One region of the Corynebacterium sanguinis genome, then DNA from elsewhere that is predicted to be linked to it. Evidence: predicted binding sites of a transcription regulator. Region 1 holds the regulator's gene; the other holds the start of a gene.
What was found. The regulator LexA, encoded in region 1, represses DNA repair genes until DNA is damaged. The targets are predictions, from matches to a motif close to CGAACANNTGTTCG.
Positions count from the first base shown of each region.

Region 1 (6,705 bases):
GGCGTCTGCCAGATTCTTCCCGAGCTCCGCCAGCGGCGCGTCGGAGGTGTCGATGGCGACAACGGCGCCCGGGCAGGCCATGCGCACGGCCTGGGCGAGCGTGGCGTACCACGACGGCGGCGCGCCCGGGGGCAGGGAGCCGGCCATGACGACGGCGTCGGCGCGGGTTTCGGCGACGGTGGAGATGAGGACGTCAGTGATGCGGGTGACGTCGTCGTCACGCAAAAGCGGGCCCGTTTCGTTGACCTTGGTGGTGGAGCCGTCGCGCTCGGTGAGCGTGGTGTTCGTGCGGATCGCGCCGGAAATCGGGATGCCCTTCAGCGGGATGCCAGCGTTGCGGCAAATGAGGGTGAACGGGTCGCTCGGCCCGCAGGGGGCGATGGCGAGGGTGTCGCGGCCCGCGTTGGTGCAGGCGTGGGAGACGTTGATTCCCTTGCCGCCGGCTTCTCTATGCGCGGTGATGGTGCGGTTGACGCCGCCGCGTTCGAGGGAGTCGAGCTCGAGAGTGGCATCGATACTTGGGTTGGGCGTGAATGTGATGATCACTTCTGCGGGCTCCTCCCAGTTTTAACTTCCAAGTATGTCCGGGCGTACCCGAACGGTCAATGCGGGCGCGGCGGCTGTGACGGACGCTACGCCTCGGCGAGGACTACCTCAATGCCGTGCTGTGACAGCTCGCTGACGATCGACTCCGGTGCGCCGGAATCGGTGATGAGGACGTCGATCTCGTCCAGCGAGGCGAAGCTGACCAGGTAGTCGTTGCCGAGCTTGGTCGAATCGCACAGCACAACAACGGTGCGGGCGTTGGTGACCATCGCCGTCTTAATCGCGGCCTCCTGGGCATCGGCCGTGGACAGTCCGTGGTCGACGCTGAGCGCGTTGGTGCCGATGAAGGCGACGTCGGCGCGCATCAGGGCGAGCGAGCGCAGCGCCATCGCGCCGACGACAGCCTGCGTAATCGCGCGAACCGAGCCGCCGAGCAACTGCACGTGCGGCAGGCCCGCGGTGGACAACTCGAGCGCGATGGGCAGCGAGTTGGTCACAATCGGCCAGGACGCCGCGCGCGGGTCCGAGGCCAGCAGGGTGGAAAAGGCGCTAATCGACGTCCCCGAGTCGAGGAAGATCCCGCCCTCGGATTGCTCCGGCAAGTACTGCAGTGCATTGCGGGCGATGGCGGATTTCGCGGTCGATGCCGACCGCGAGCGCGCGTCGAGTGAGAACTCGGTGGTGGAAAACGTCTGGCTGGCGACCGCGCCCCCGTGAACGCGGTGGATCAGGCCCTCACGGTTGAGGACGGCTAGGTCGCGCCGGATTGTTTCCGCAGTAACGTCAAACTTGTCTGCCAGCTCGGTGACGTTGACGCGGCCCTCAATGGCGGTCAACGACGCGATCTGTCGTCTGCGTTCCTCTGCGTACATGGGCGGACAATCCTCAGGTTGGATGTGCGGTGAACAAGTGACGCACGCCATTGTTGCAAAAGAAGGCTGCCCGCTTAAGTGGGATTGCGCCCGAAAGCCCTCAAGTGGGGGTAGCAGTCGGGCGCAGACGCGCGTTAGAGGGTGCGGAAAACGGACACGACACGCCCCATGATTTCCGCCTCGTCGCCCTTGATCGGGGAGAACGCGTCATTGTGGGGGAGGAGCCAGACGCCGGTGGCGTCCTTGTGGAACTCCTTCACGGTCGCTTCGCCGTCGAGAAGCGCTGCGACGAACTCGCCTTCCTCCGCCACGGGCTGGGAGCGCACCACGACCCAGTCGCCGTCGAGAATGCCGGCGTCACGCATGGACTCGCCGACGACGCGGAGCATGTAGAGCTCGCCGTCGCCGAGCAGCTCCTGGGGAAGCGGGAAGTAGTTGTCCACGTTCTCCTCGGCGAGAATCGGGGAGCCAGCGGCGATCTGTCCAACGACTGGGATGTAGCGGGGCGCGGACGCGTCCTCGGGGGTCGGGGCGGCCTTCGGCTTGGCCTTGCGCGAATTCTTCTGCGAGTCGGGGAGGTGGCGCAGGTCCACGGCGCGCGGCTTGTTCGGGTCGCGGCGCAAAAAGCCCTTCTTCTCCAGCTCTTTGAGCTGGTAGGCGACAGAAGAGGTGGATTGCAGGCCGGCGGCATCGCCGATCTCGCGGATGCTTGGCGGGTAACCGCGTAGAACAACGGCGTCCTGGATTACTTCGAGAATGCGACGTTGGCGATCAGACAGAACGCTCATGTCGAGGTTGTTCGGGTCGTCCTTCTTGCGTGGCATGGCTGCTCCTGAGAGTTCGTGTGGGTCGGCGAAAAACGTGGCCTGCTTGCAAAAGTACCAGAAGTGGCAAATTTGTTCGACATTTTAGGCCATGGTGTGGACAAAGTCGGACCCCCGTGCTATAAATCGAACATATAGACGTACTCGAACATACGAGCGGGTTAAATGTTCGATGATGTCCGGCTTGAAATTACACTGAAGTCAGACAACAAAGGAGAACACCATGACCATTCAAATCGACCGCCCTCACGCTGCACATACTTCGTCCAATTCCGCTACCGCGCCGACGCTTCCCGCCGCGGTGTGGGATCTCCCCGAGGCGGAAAGTATCTCGAGGGGCGCGCGCCATGTTCGAACGCTTAGCCCGGTGCATCGAAACTCTGACCGCGTGAACGCCGGCGCTGTTCGCGCAGGTGCGCAAAATTCCGACATGTTCGAAACTCGCCACGAAAATCGGGCTAGCCTGCTCATGGGTGCGGCCCTCGGTCTTGCCCTGATTCTCGGGTCTGCGGCGGGCGGTGCCTTCGCCGGCGATTCTTCGGATCAGGTTGCAGACGCGACCTCGGGGGTCACCGCAGCATCCGTGCGCTAGATCCCGCGCTGCAGTGGCCGCGGCGGGGGAGGACGCGCGCGGTAGAATCGAGCGCATGCACTGCCCGTTTTGCCACCACGAACAGTCCAGGGTGCTTGACTCCCGCGTGATCGACGGCGGATCTGCAATTCGCCGCCGCCGAGAGTGCTCGGACTGCGCAGGGCGCTTCACCACCGTGGAAAAGGCCATCCTCATGGTGGTCAAGCGCAACGGCGTCAGCGAGCCCTTTGACCGCGACAAGTTGATCAGCGGCGTGCGGCGCGCGTGCCAGGGCCGTGACGTGTCCGACGACGCTCTCAAGCGACTCGCCCAACAAGTAGAGGAGACCGTGCGCAGCCACGGCAGCTCCCAGGTCGACGCCAACGACGTCGGCCTCGCGGTGCTCGAGCCACTGCGCGCCCTCGACGAGGTCGCATACCTGCGCTTCGCTTCCGTGTACAAGTCCTTCGAATCCGCCGACGACTTCGAATCCGAAATCCGCCTGATGCGCCGCCGTGACCGCGAGGACTTCTAGAGGTCTCGCACCGGGGGATGTCGGGTGTTCGCCGTGTCCGCAGATCGACTGATAGAACACCGCATCATCGCGTTTCCGCAGATTGCATCGCCTCTCAGGAAAATATGCTTGTGTATGTCTCCGGCTGCTCGGATTACCCACCCCGGGCGCTAGCGGACGGCGTCGATAAGCTTTTCGATGCGACGCTGGCTAACCGGCTTCGGGGTGCCCAGGCGCTGGGCAAACAAGCTCACCCGCAGCTCCTGGATGCGCCACAGAATGTCCTTGACGTCCTTCGTCTTCTCCCGCCCGGCGGGCAGCGTGCGCAGCTTCGCCTTGAGGTAGGCGTGGGTTGCCGCGACAACGTCCTGGCGGTCAGCGTCGCGGTCGGGGTCTATCGCCATGTCCTCCAAGCGAATCCGCATCGCGTCGATGTAGCGCGGGACGTGCCGAAGGTACGCCATCCCGTGGACGGTGATCGCGTGGGCGGGGAGGAAGAATGCGAGCTGCCCGCGCATGTCGTCGATCGCCGGGCCGGTCCACTTCTCCAGCTCCTGCGAGATCGCGGAGTACTCCACAAGCACGGGCGCGAGCGCAACCACCTTCTGCCGCACCTCGGCGCTGACCTTCGGCTTGATTTCACGCACCAGCGCGTCGAACTCCTCCGGGGAGCGGACCGGGCCACCGGCGGCGACCATCAGGTCGCGCAGCGTGGCGACGCGGGCGTCGTCGACAAGCCCCGCCGCACCACCGTGCGGGTAGTTGTCTATCGCAACCTTCTGGCGCAGCGGCAGCCCCTTGGTCATCTGGGAGACGTTGACGTTGATCTCGCGCAGCAGAAGCGTCAGCGTCGCCGTGAGCATGGACGCGTCGGCGGCCGCCTTCGTCGGGTGAACCGTGACCTTGACGCCGTTGGCCGTTGCCTCCAGCGCAGGGTAGGCGTCGACCTGGTTGCCGTCGATCGTGGTGGTGACGGTCTCGGGGACCTCGCCAAGCGTGTGGGCAGTCCACTTGGGTGCGCTGGCCGTCTCGGCGGTGCGGCTCGCCTTGGACACCGAGGAGCGGATCTTGCCTGATTGGCGGCTTTTAAGCGCCGTGAGGTCCTTGTCGTGGTCGATGATTTCCCCGCGCTTGTCAATCGCCGCGAACGTGATCTTCAAGTGCGGCGGCAGGGCGGCGGGCCGGAAATCGCTGCCGTTGATCCCCGCGCCGCCGATAGAGCGCAGGACTTCGGCGAGGTCGTCGGTCAGCGGCTGCTCCCGCGGCGTGAGCTTCGGCAGCGCCATGGCTGCGAAGTCCGGGGCGGGGACGACGGAACGTCGTAAAGCTTTGGGCAGTGTGCGGATCAGCTCGGTAACCAGCTCTGCGCGCAGACCGGGGACGAGCCAATCGAAGCCGGTGGCCTCGAAGCCGGCCAACAGCGGCACGGGGACCTCCACCGTCACACCGTCAAGCGGGTCGCCGGGCTCAAAGGTGTAGCGCAGCGCGTAGTCGATCGACCCCTGGCGCCACGCGGTGGGGAAGTCGGAGTCGGAGGCATCGACATCGTCGTTGACCAGGTCGTTCGGGTTGAAGTTGAGGTAGCTGGCGTCCTCGTGGCGCTTCTTCTTCCACCACGAGTCGAAGTGGCGCGCGGTGGTCACGTCGGCGGGCAGGCGCGAGTCGTAGAAGTCGTACAAAGCGTCCTCGTCGACCACGATGCCGCGGCGGCGGACCTTGTCCTCGACCGCTGCGGCGTCGGCAAGCATCGCTTCGTTGTGGTCGATGAATGTGTGGTGTCGGTTCCAATCGCCGCCGATCAGCGCGTGGCGGATAAACATCGTGCGCGCGCCCTCGGCGTCAACGCGGTGGTAGGGCACGAGCCGGTCGCGCACGATCGGCAGGCCGTACAACAGCGACGTTTGGTGCACCATCGCGGCCGAGCGCTTGCGCGACCACACCGGCTCCGAATAGCTGTGCTTCAGCAGCCCACCCGCGGCCGTTTCCACCCATTCGGGCTGGATGCGCGCGACGTCGCGCGCCCACAGCCGCGAGGTCTCAACCAGCTCGGCCGCCATGAGAAACTCCGGCGGCTTCTTCGCCAGCACCGATCCCGGAAAGACCATGAACTTCGTGCCACGGGTGCCCTGGAACTCCTTCGAATTGCCCTCGCGCGCCCCGATGTTGGACAGCAACCCCGTGAGCAGCGACTTATGGATCGCGTCCGAGTCGCGCTCGTTGGCAACGTTCTCAGCGCGCGAGAAGCCCAGCTGCTTTTCGACGTCGCGCAGCTGGCGCACCAGGTCATACCACTCGCGGATGCGCATGTAGTGCAGAAATTCGCGCTTCATCCGCTTGCGAAACGCGTTGCCGGACAGCTCGTCGCGCGATTCGCCGATGTAGTCCCACAGCTTGAGCGCGGAGAGAAAGTCGGAGGTCTTGTCTTTGAAGCGCGCGTGCGCCTGATCCGCCTGGGCCTGAAACTCGAGCGGGCGCTCGCGCACGTCCTGGATGGTCATGTAGGCGACGATGACGGTGACGTCGTCAAGCACGCCGAGGCGGTTGGCCTCGACGAGCATGCGGGCCATCTTCGGGTCGACCGGGATGCGGGCGATGTCGCGGCCGATCGCGGTGAGCACGGGCGCGCCGTTACGCTCCTTGTCGCTGGTGGCGCCGAGCTCGTGGAGCACGGCCAGACCATCGCGCACCGACTTCGGGTCCGGGGGCTGTAGAAAGGGGAACTCGCTGATGTCGCCGAGACGCAACGAGATCATCTGCAGAATCACGCTGGCAAGGTTGGTGCGCAGGATTTCCGGGTCAGTGAACTCGGCCCGGGCGTTGAAGTTTTCTTCGGAGTAGAGCCTGATGGCAATGCCGTCGGCAACGCGGCCCGAGCGCCCGGAGCGCTGGTTGGCCGAGGCCTGGGAAATCTCCTCGATGGGCAGTCGCTGCACCTTCGTGCGTGTGGAGTAGCGCGAGATGCGCGCCAGGCCGGTATCCACCACGTAGTGAATCCCCGGGACCGTCAGCGACGTCTCGGCGATATTGGTCGACAGCACAATGCGCCGGCCGGAGTGCGGGGAGAACACGCGGTGCTGCTCGGCGTTGGACAGCCGCCCGAACAGCGGGGTGACCTCCACGGAGCGCCAGTGCTTCTTTTCCAGGGCCTCCATGCAGTCTCGGATGTCGCGCTCGGAGGCGAAGAAGCACAAGATGTCGCCTTCGCCCTCGCGCATCAGCTCCTCGATGGCCGCGACGACGCCGTCGATCATGTCCACGTCGGTCTCTTTGCCGCCAACGGTTTCCACCAGAGGGCGATAGCGGATCTCGACGGGGTAGGTGCGCCCGGAGACCTCGATGATCGGGGCCGGGGTGCCGTCGGCGTCGCAGAAGTGCTCG
Region 1 covers NZ_CP038157.1:1,755,260-1,761,964, forward strand. Annotated here, with positions in the region: gene E3227_RS08475 (1-phosphofructokinase family hexose kinase) at 1-546, opposite strand, end outside; gene E3227_RS08480 (DeoR/GlpR family DNA-binding transcription regulator) at 633-1,418, opposite strand; gene lexA (transcriptional repressor LexA) at 1,553-2,242, opposite strand; gene E3227_RS11475 (hypothetical protein) at 2,673-2,834, shown strand; gene nrdR (transcriptional regulator NrdR) at 2,890-3,348, shown strand; gene hrpA (ATP-dependent RNA helicase HrpA) at 3,498-6,705, opposite strand, start outside.

Region 2 (6,705 bases), 280 kb from region 1:
TTACCCCGACGACCCAGAAGCTGAAGAAGCGCCTGTACGGCATCGCGCGTATGGATATGGCCGTCTACACCAGCCCCCGAAAGGACCCCACCCCATGACCACAGCATTGTGCCCAGGCTCGTTCGACCCGGTGACCAACGGCCACGTTGACATCTTCACCCGCGCCGCGCGCCACTTCGACGAGGTCGTCGTCCTCGTCACCGGCAACCCCGCGAAAACCTCCGGTCTCTTTACCGTCCACGAGCGCGTTGAGCTGATCGAGCAGGTGCTTGCCGACGTCCCCAACATCCGCGTCGATTTCTGGGGCGGGCTGCTGGTCGACTACACCACCGCCCACCACATCACCGCCCTGGTTAAGGGCCTGCGCTCCTCGCTGGACTACGAGTACGAGCTGCCGATGGCGCAGATGAACCGCAGGCTCTCCGGGGTGGACACGTACTTCCTGCTCACCGACGAGAAGTTCGGCTACACCTCCTCCTCGCTGTGCAAGGAGGTTGTCAAGTACGGCGGCGACGTCACCGGGCTCGTGCCCGACGTCGCGCTGGCGGCGATGAAGGAAAAGTACCGCCAGGGTGCCTAGAAAAGCGTTGACAAAAACGCCTGCGTGCGGCCTTGCTGCGGGTTGTCCAGCACCTCGGCGGGAGTGCCGTACTCCACGATCCGCCCATCCGCCATGAACGCGACGTGGTCGGCGACCTCGCGGGCAAAATTCATCTCGTGGGTGACCACGAGCATGGTCATGCCGCTATGAGCAAGCTCCTTCATCACGCCGAGGACCTCGCCGACGAGCTCGGGATCGAGCGCGGAGGTGGGCTCGTCGAAAAGCATGAGCTTGGGCTCCATGGCCACCGCCCGCGCGATGGCGACGCGCTGCTGCTGGCCACCGGAAAGCTGGATCGGGTACGCGGTTGCTTTGGACTCGAGGCCCACCATCGCGAGCAGCTCGAGCGCGCGCTCCTTCGCCTTGGCGGCGGGCACGCCCTTGACGTGGATCGGCGCCTCCATGATGTTGTCGAGCACGGTGCGGTGGCCAAACAGGTTGAACTGCTGGAACACCATGCCGATCTCGCGGCGCTGCTTCGCGGCGTCGCGCTCGGACATTTCGTACAGGGTGCCGCCGCGCTCGCGGTAGCCGATGAGCTCGCCGTCGACGTAGAGGCGACCCGCGGTGACCTTTTCTAGGTGGTTGACGCAGCGCAAGAACGTCGACTTGCCGGAGCCGGAGGGGCCAATCAGACAGGTTACGGAGCCGGGTTCGACGGTGAGGTCGATGCCTTTGAGCACGTCAAGGCTGCCGAAGGACTTCCAGACGTTCTCGGCCTGAATCATGGGAGTAGTCATAAGTTAGCGTCCTTTGGGCTCGGGGGCGTCGACAAGCTGAACGTTGGCCGGGATGGTGCCCTCGGCGTCGGCAAGCGTGGCCAGCTGGCGGGCGGTGAGCTGGCGTTTCGCGCCGCGGTCGAAGTACTTCTCCAGGTAGTGCTGGCCGACCATGAGGACCGAGGTAATCGCCAGGTACCAGGTCGCGGCGACGAGCAACATGGGCACCGGCTCGAACAGCGCGGCGGCGATGTCCATGGAGCGACCGTAGAGCTCCAAAGAATAGGGCACCGCGACGACGAGCGAAGACGTTTTCAGCAGCGAGATGAACTCGTTGCCCGTCGGCGGGATGATGATGCGCATTGCCTGCGGCAGAACCGTGCGCGTCATCGTCTGCGACCAGCTCATGCCCAGCGCCTTGGAGGCCTCGATCTGCCCCTCGGGCACCGAGGAGACGCCAGAGCGGACGATCTCGGCCATGTAGGTGGCCTCGTTGAGCGCCAGGCCGACGACGGCGAGCAAGAACGCCGAAGAAGTAAACGGCTCCAGCGGAATCTCGGCGACACCGAGGTTGATGGTGTCATAGATCGAGCCGATCAACCCCCAGAAGATGAGCTGGACGTAGACCGGGGTGCCGCGGAAGATCCAGAGGAACACCCAGGACACCGTTTTGAACACCGGGTTGGGGGACATCCGCATGACCGCGAGGATCACGCCGCCGATCACGCCGAGCACCATCGCGAAAATCGTGATCGCCAGGGTGTGCAGCGCGGCGACGGCGATGCGGGTGTCAAACAGGTAGCGGAAGTAGGTGTCCCAGCCGTAGGCGTCGTTGCGGGCCGCGCCGATGAGGAACCACACCGCCAACGCGATGATGATGGCCGCCAAAATCCAGCGCCCGGGGTGGCGCAGGGGCTTGGCCTCGATGCGCTCGGGTCGTGTAGTTGTCATTGTGCTGCTCCTTGCTGGGGCTGTTCGTTAATCAGCGCTTCGTCGAGTAGGCCTGAGTCGATGTTCCATTGCCCGAGGATGCGGGCATACTCCCCGGTGTCGATGAGGTGCTGCATCGCGGCGGCCAGCGCGGGGCCGAGCTCGGAGCCCTTGTTCACCGCGATGCCGTAGGGGGCCGCGTCGAACATGTCGCCCACCAGCTCCAGATCGCCGTCGGAACGCTCGACGGCCCAGGCGGTGACGGGGGAGTCGGCGCTGAATGCGTCGGCACGGCCTGTCAGCGCGGCGAGCGCAGCGTTGTCGGAGGTGTCGAAGGACAAAACGGTGATCGGGTCGTCTCCTTCTGTGACGCAGGCGTCGCTCTTCGGGCGGACGTCGTCAGTTTCGGAAACCGTGGTGCGCTGAACGGCGACGGTCAGCCCGCACGGGTTCGCCGGGTCGACGTCGTTGCCCGGCTGCTGCGCCCACTGGATCCCGGCGTAGAGGAAGTTGACAAAGTCGTAGGACTCGCGGCGCTCCTCGGTATCGGTGAACCCTGACATGCCGGCGTCCAGGCTGCCGGCTTGGACCGCGGGCAGGATCATGGAGAAATCCATTTCCTGCGGGTCGAACTCGAGGCCCATGACCTGCGCTAACGCCTGGCCGAGGTCGAGCTCGACGCCGATGAGGTTGCCTGTGGAGTCTTTGAACTCGAAGGGGGCAAACGGTGGGTTCGTGCCCACCGACAGCTTGCCGTCCGCCGCGACCCTCTCGGGCACCATCGCGGCGATCTCTGGCACCGCTTCCACCTCGACGGGCTCCCAGCCTTCGGGGTTTCCGCCCTCGGTGTTGGTCACGCACGAGGTCAGCAGCAGGGCGCTGCCGACGACCGCGGCGAAACTGTAGGACTTACGCATTGCTGCATAATAACCAGCGCTGCTGGGCTTTGCCCAATTGGTTCTAGGTGGGCTGGCCTGCCTGAACGACGATGATCCAGATCGCCACCAGGTGTAGGGCGGCCGCGACGATCGTCAGCGTATGGAAGTGCTCGTGGTAGCCGTAGTAGCGGGCTTCGCGGCCTGGCCACTTCAGCCCGTAGACCACCGCGCCCACCGTGTACGCGACGCCGCCAAAAAACAGCAAAAGGATAACGGCCATGTCCGCTTCGGTGCGCAGCACGGGCAGGATGGGCAGGACCAGCCAGCCGAGCGTGATGTACACCAGCACGTCGAGCCATCGGGGGTGGTTGATCCACACCATATTCAACACGACGCCCAGCACCGCGCCCGCCCAGGCGATGACCAGCATCCACGTCGAGTAGGGCGGCTCGAGCAGGATGATGCACAGCGGCGTGTACGTCGAGGCGATGAAGATGGCGATGGTGGAGTGGTCGGCGCGCCGCCACCACTGGACTGTTGCAGCAGACTTCCACGGGCCGCGGTGGTAAAGCCCCGACACCGCGAACAGCAGGATCAGCCCCGCGCAGTACACGCTCACACTCAGCGCCTCGACGGGCCGCAGAGTCAGCCACGCGAAAGTGATGAGCACCGCGGAGCTTATCGACGCCACAAACGCGGCAATCAGGTGGGCCCAGCCGCGCGTCGATGGGCGGGGTCCGCGGTCAAAAACGCGAGACGTTCGCTCGATGGTGGTCACCTCTGCAAGGCTACGCATTAGTTACTTATTACGCTAGATGCGTATCGACGCCCCTCGCCCCGGGGGATTTCCTCCAGCGCTCGCAGCTGCGCTAAGCTTTATTCCCGCGCCCCAGTAGCCCAATTGGCAGAGGCAACGGATTCAAAACCCGTCCAGTGTGAGTTCGAGTCTCACCTGGGGCACTTGTGAGTTGAAGCGGCCATTTTCCGCGGGTTGGCTGGATTTATTCGACCGCCGTCGCGCTTGAGAGCTAGGAATCGTGCTAGGCATCACCGAGCCGCTGAAGGTTTCGAAGGCTAGAGCAGCCAAGATGAGGGCCATGATCGCTATGAGTGCGAACTTTCGAGGCCACTCTACGCCGAGGGGATGAAGCCCCTTTTGCTTATCGACGACCCAATTGCGGTGTAACCGCTTAGCACACGTGTGTCACTATAGTGTGCACACAACCACGCCCGAACCATTGCACACGAATGCCTGTGCGATTATAATGGCAGGTGTTGAAAGGGGGGCGCACATGGATGCGACGCACACGGGGGATGACCATTTCTTCCGCACACAACGACCAAACGACACGTTGGCACGCCTGGGCCAACACAAACGCGACATCGAATACGAGATCTTCTCCACCTGGGCCGAGACGGCACATGTGGTCGACGACTTCGAAGTAGAGATCACCCACATCCAACACGCGATCGGGGAGAGCAAAGCAGCAGTCGAAAAAGCCATCTTCGCCTACCGACGCCTGATCGACCTGCCCGGGCTGCGCCAGATTCAACACACCACACGACTGTTAGACATCAAACGCCTTGCCAGCATTGATACCGCCATTGCGGAACTTGGCCCCGGCGTCGACACCGAGGTCTACGCCCACATTGACGCGTACCTAGTGGAGGTGTTTACCGCCACGAAACCCAACCAACCGTTGCTGACACCGAAAGCAATCGTGCACCGGCTTAGACGGCTCATCGCCCAGCTCGACAACACCGTGGGCTACGACGCGGCTAAACGCAAACGCCGCACCCGCCCACAAGACGCGTTCGTCATCTACGACTATGAGCTCGGTGCACGCTCCGGCACCACAATTGAGTGCGACAACACCACCCACGCCCTGATCCGGCAATACCGCACACACGTGGCACAAGAGAACAACATCACCGAAGACGAAGCAGCACGCCTGATCCTCACCGGTGAACTCACCGCACAACCCACGGTGACTATTTTCGGGTTCGCACCCCTGGGCCCCGATGGTGACATCGTCGACGGTGCATCAGTGTTTTTCCCCGGTACGGGGTGGACCGATGCTGAGGGCAGTGCTGTGGCCGAACAGTACGCCTCGCGCATCGTGGACCTTGGTGATGTTGCCGGCCACGAGATCGACGGCTATGTTCCCTCGGCCCGGATCAAAGCGTTCGCTATTGCCCGCGACGGCACCTGCGTCTGGCCGGGCTGTACCCGCGATGCACAGCACTGCCAGCTTGATCACCGCGTCCCCTACGCCGACGGGGGAAGCACAACCCCAGCGAATTTGTTCTCGTTGTGTCAACGTCACCACAACGTGAAAACGGATCGTCGTGCCTACTACATTCCCGACCCCACCACCGGCGACATCGTCTGGCTATTTGCTGACGGCACCTACGCCTTAACCGAGCCCGATGGGTTTATCACCACCCAGCTCGGGGCGGACAACCCCCGGTGGAACCACAGCCTCGACCAGCGACGTGTCCTGCGTGACCGCGTCGCGACGTTTCTGGCGAAAGGGCACACAATCCTCGACGCCTACGACACCACCGGCAACTACGACACCTGCATCGAAGCCCTGACACGCCTCGAGCAGGAATACCGCATGACCTTCCCCCACAAACCCACCACCAACCCAGACTCCAACTCCGGCTAAGAATGTTTACAGCACCTCGATGCTGTAAGCCGTGTGCTCGCCAACCCGAGGTGCGCCCAACGGAAGGCTCGCATCCGATGGGAAATACATCGTCGTGGGATCAACTTTTAGGCGTACGCGCTTGCCAACGTAATCGAGCCACGGGCCGGTTTCGTCGCTAGTGCCGTACGGAGTAATCTCCTTGTCCCCGAGAGCGAGTAACGCTTTCTGCTCTGTGTCGCTTTCCCCGCTGAGCCGTTGTGCCGTCACGTCCTGTGGCGAATCAAACAAGAGCACAATGTACTCGTTGTTCGGATTGTCGTTATTGGGCGCGGGCCTCCCGTCTAGGACTTCAGCAGTACTCATGCTGACAACAGTGCCCTCGTACACGTCTAACCCGCTCGCTTCGGCAGGTGGGTCTTCACCCGCGCGAAGGACGACCTTTGCGTTGTTGCCGCCGGTGCACGTGATTTCGGTTCCAGAAGACTGACAGCTCATCGAGTAGGACGCCTTGGTTATCGGGCTGCGAGCCTCAACCGCGAAGCTCGGTCCTCCGTGGCTCTGAATCACGGCCCTAGCCACCTCAATGGCGAACTCGCACGACGTTTCCGTGGTGCCGGTGTAAACGCTTTGGCCGGGGACGGCCCCGCAGCGCTTGACCACGGCAGAGGCCTCCGGCGTAGGCGAAGAAGTCGGCGGAGCCCACGTGCCACTTTCCAGCGCATCGAGGACGCTGCGGTCTGTGCTCGGGGTCCAGGTGATCTCCGCCCGGTCGTCGGCGTAGACGTCGCCGCTCGCCACGGCCGTTTTCGCGCCTGCCGAAACCAGACTTTGGTCCTCGACGGCAAAGCGCTCGACATCAACAGATTGCGCAACTGACTGCCACGTGAGCTGGTAAAGTCCGCTGCCCGAGCGTGACGACGCAA
Region 2 covers NZ_CP038157.1:2,039,411-2,046,115, reverse strand. Annotated here, with positions in the region: gene E3227_RS09895 (RsmD family RNA methyltransferase) at 1-98, shown strand, start outside; gene coaD (pantetheine-phosphate adenylyltransferase) at 95-580, shown strand; gene E3227_RS09885 (amino acid ABC transporter ATP-binding protein) at 577-1,341, opposite strand; gene E3227_RS09880 (amino acid ABC transporter permease) at 1,345-2,271, opposite strand; gene E3227_RS09875 (ABC transporter substrate-binding protein) at 2,268-3,167, opposite strand; gene trhA (PAQR family membrane homeostasis protein TrhA) at 3,211-3,924, opposite strand; tRNA gene E3227_RS09865 (tRNA-Leu) at 4,015-4,088, shown strand; gene E3227_RS09860 (HNH endonuclease signature motif containing protein) at 4,421-5,800, shown strand; gene E3227_RS09855 (hypothetical protein) at 5,807-6,705, opposite strand, start outside.
Region 2: the regulator LexA is predicted to act here: its motif matches at 4,374-4,387, upstream of E3227_RS09860 (HNH endonuclease signature motif containing protein).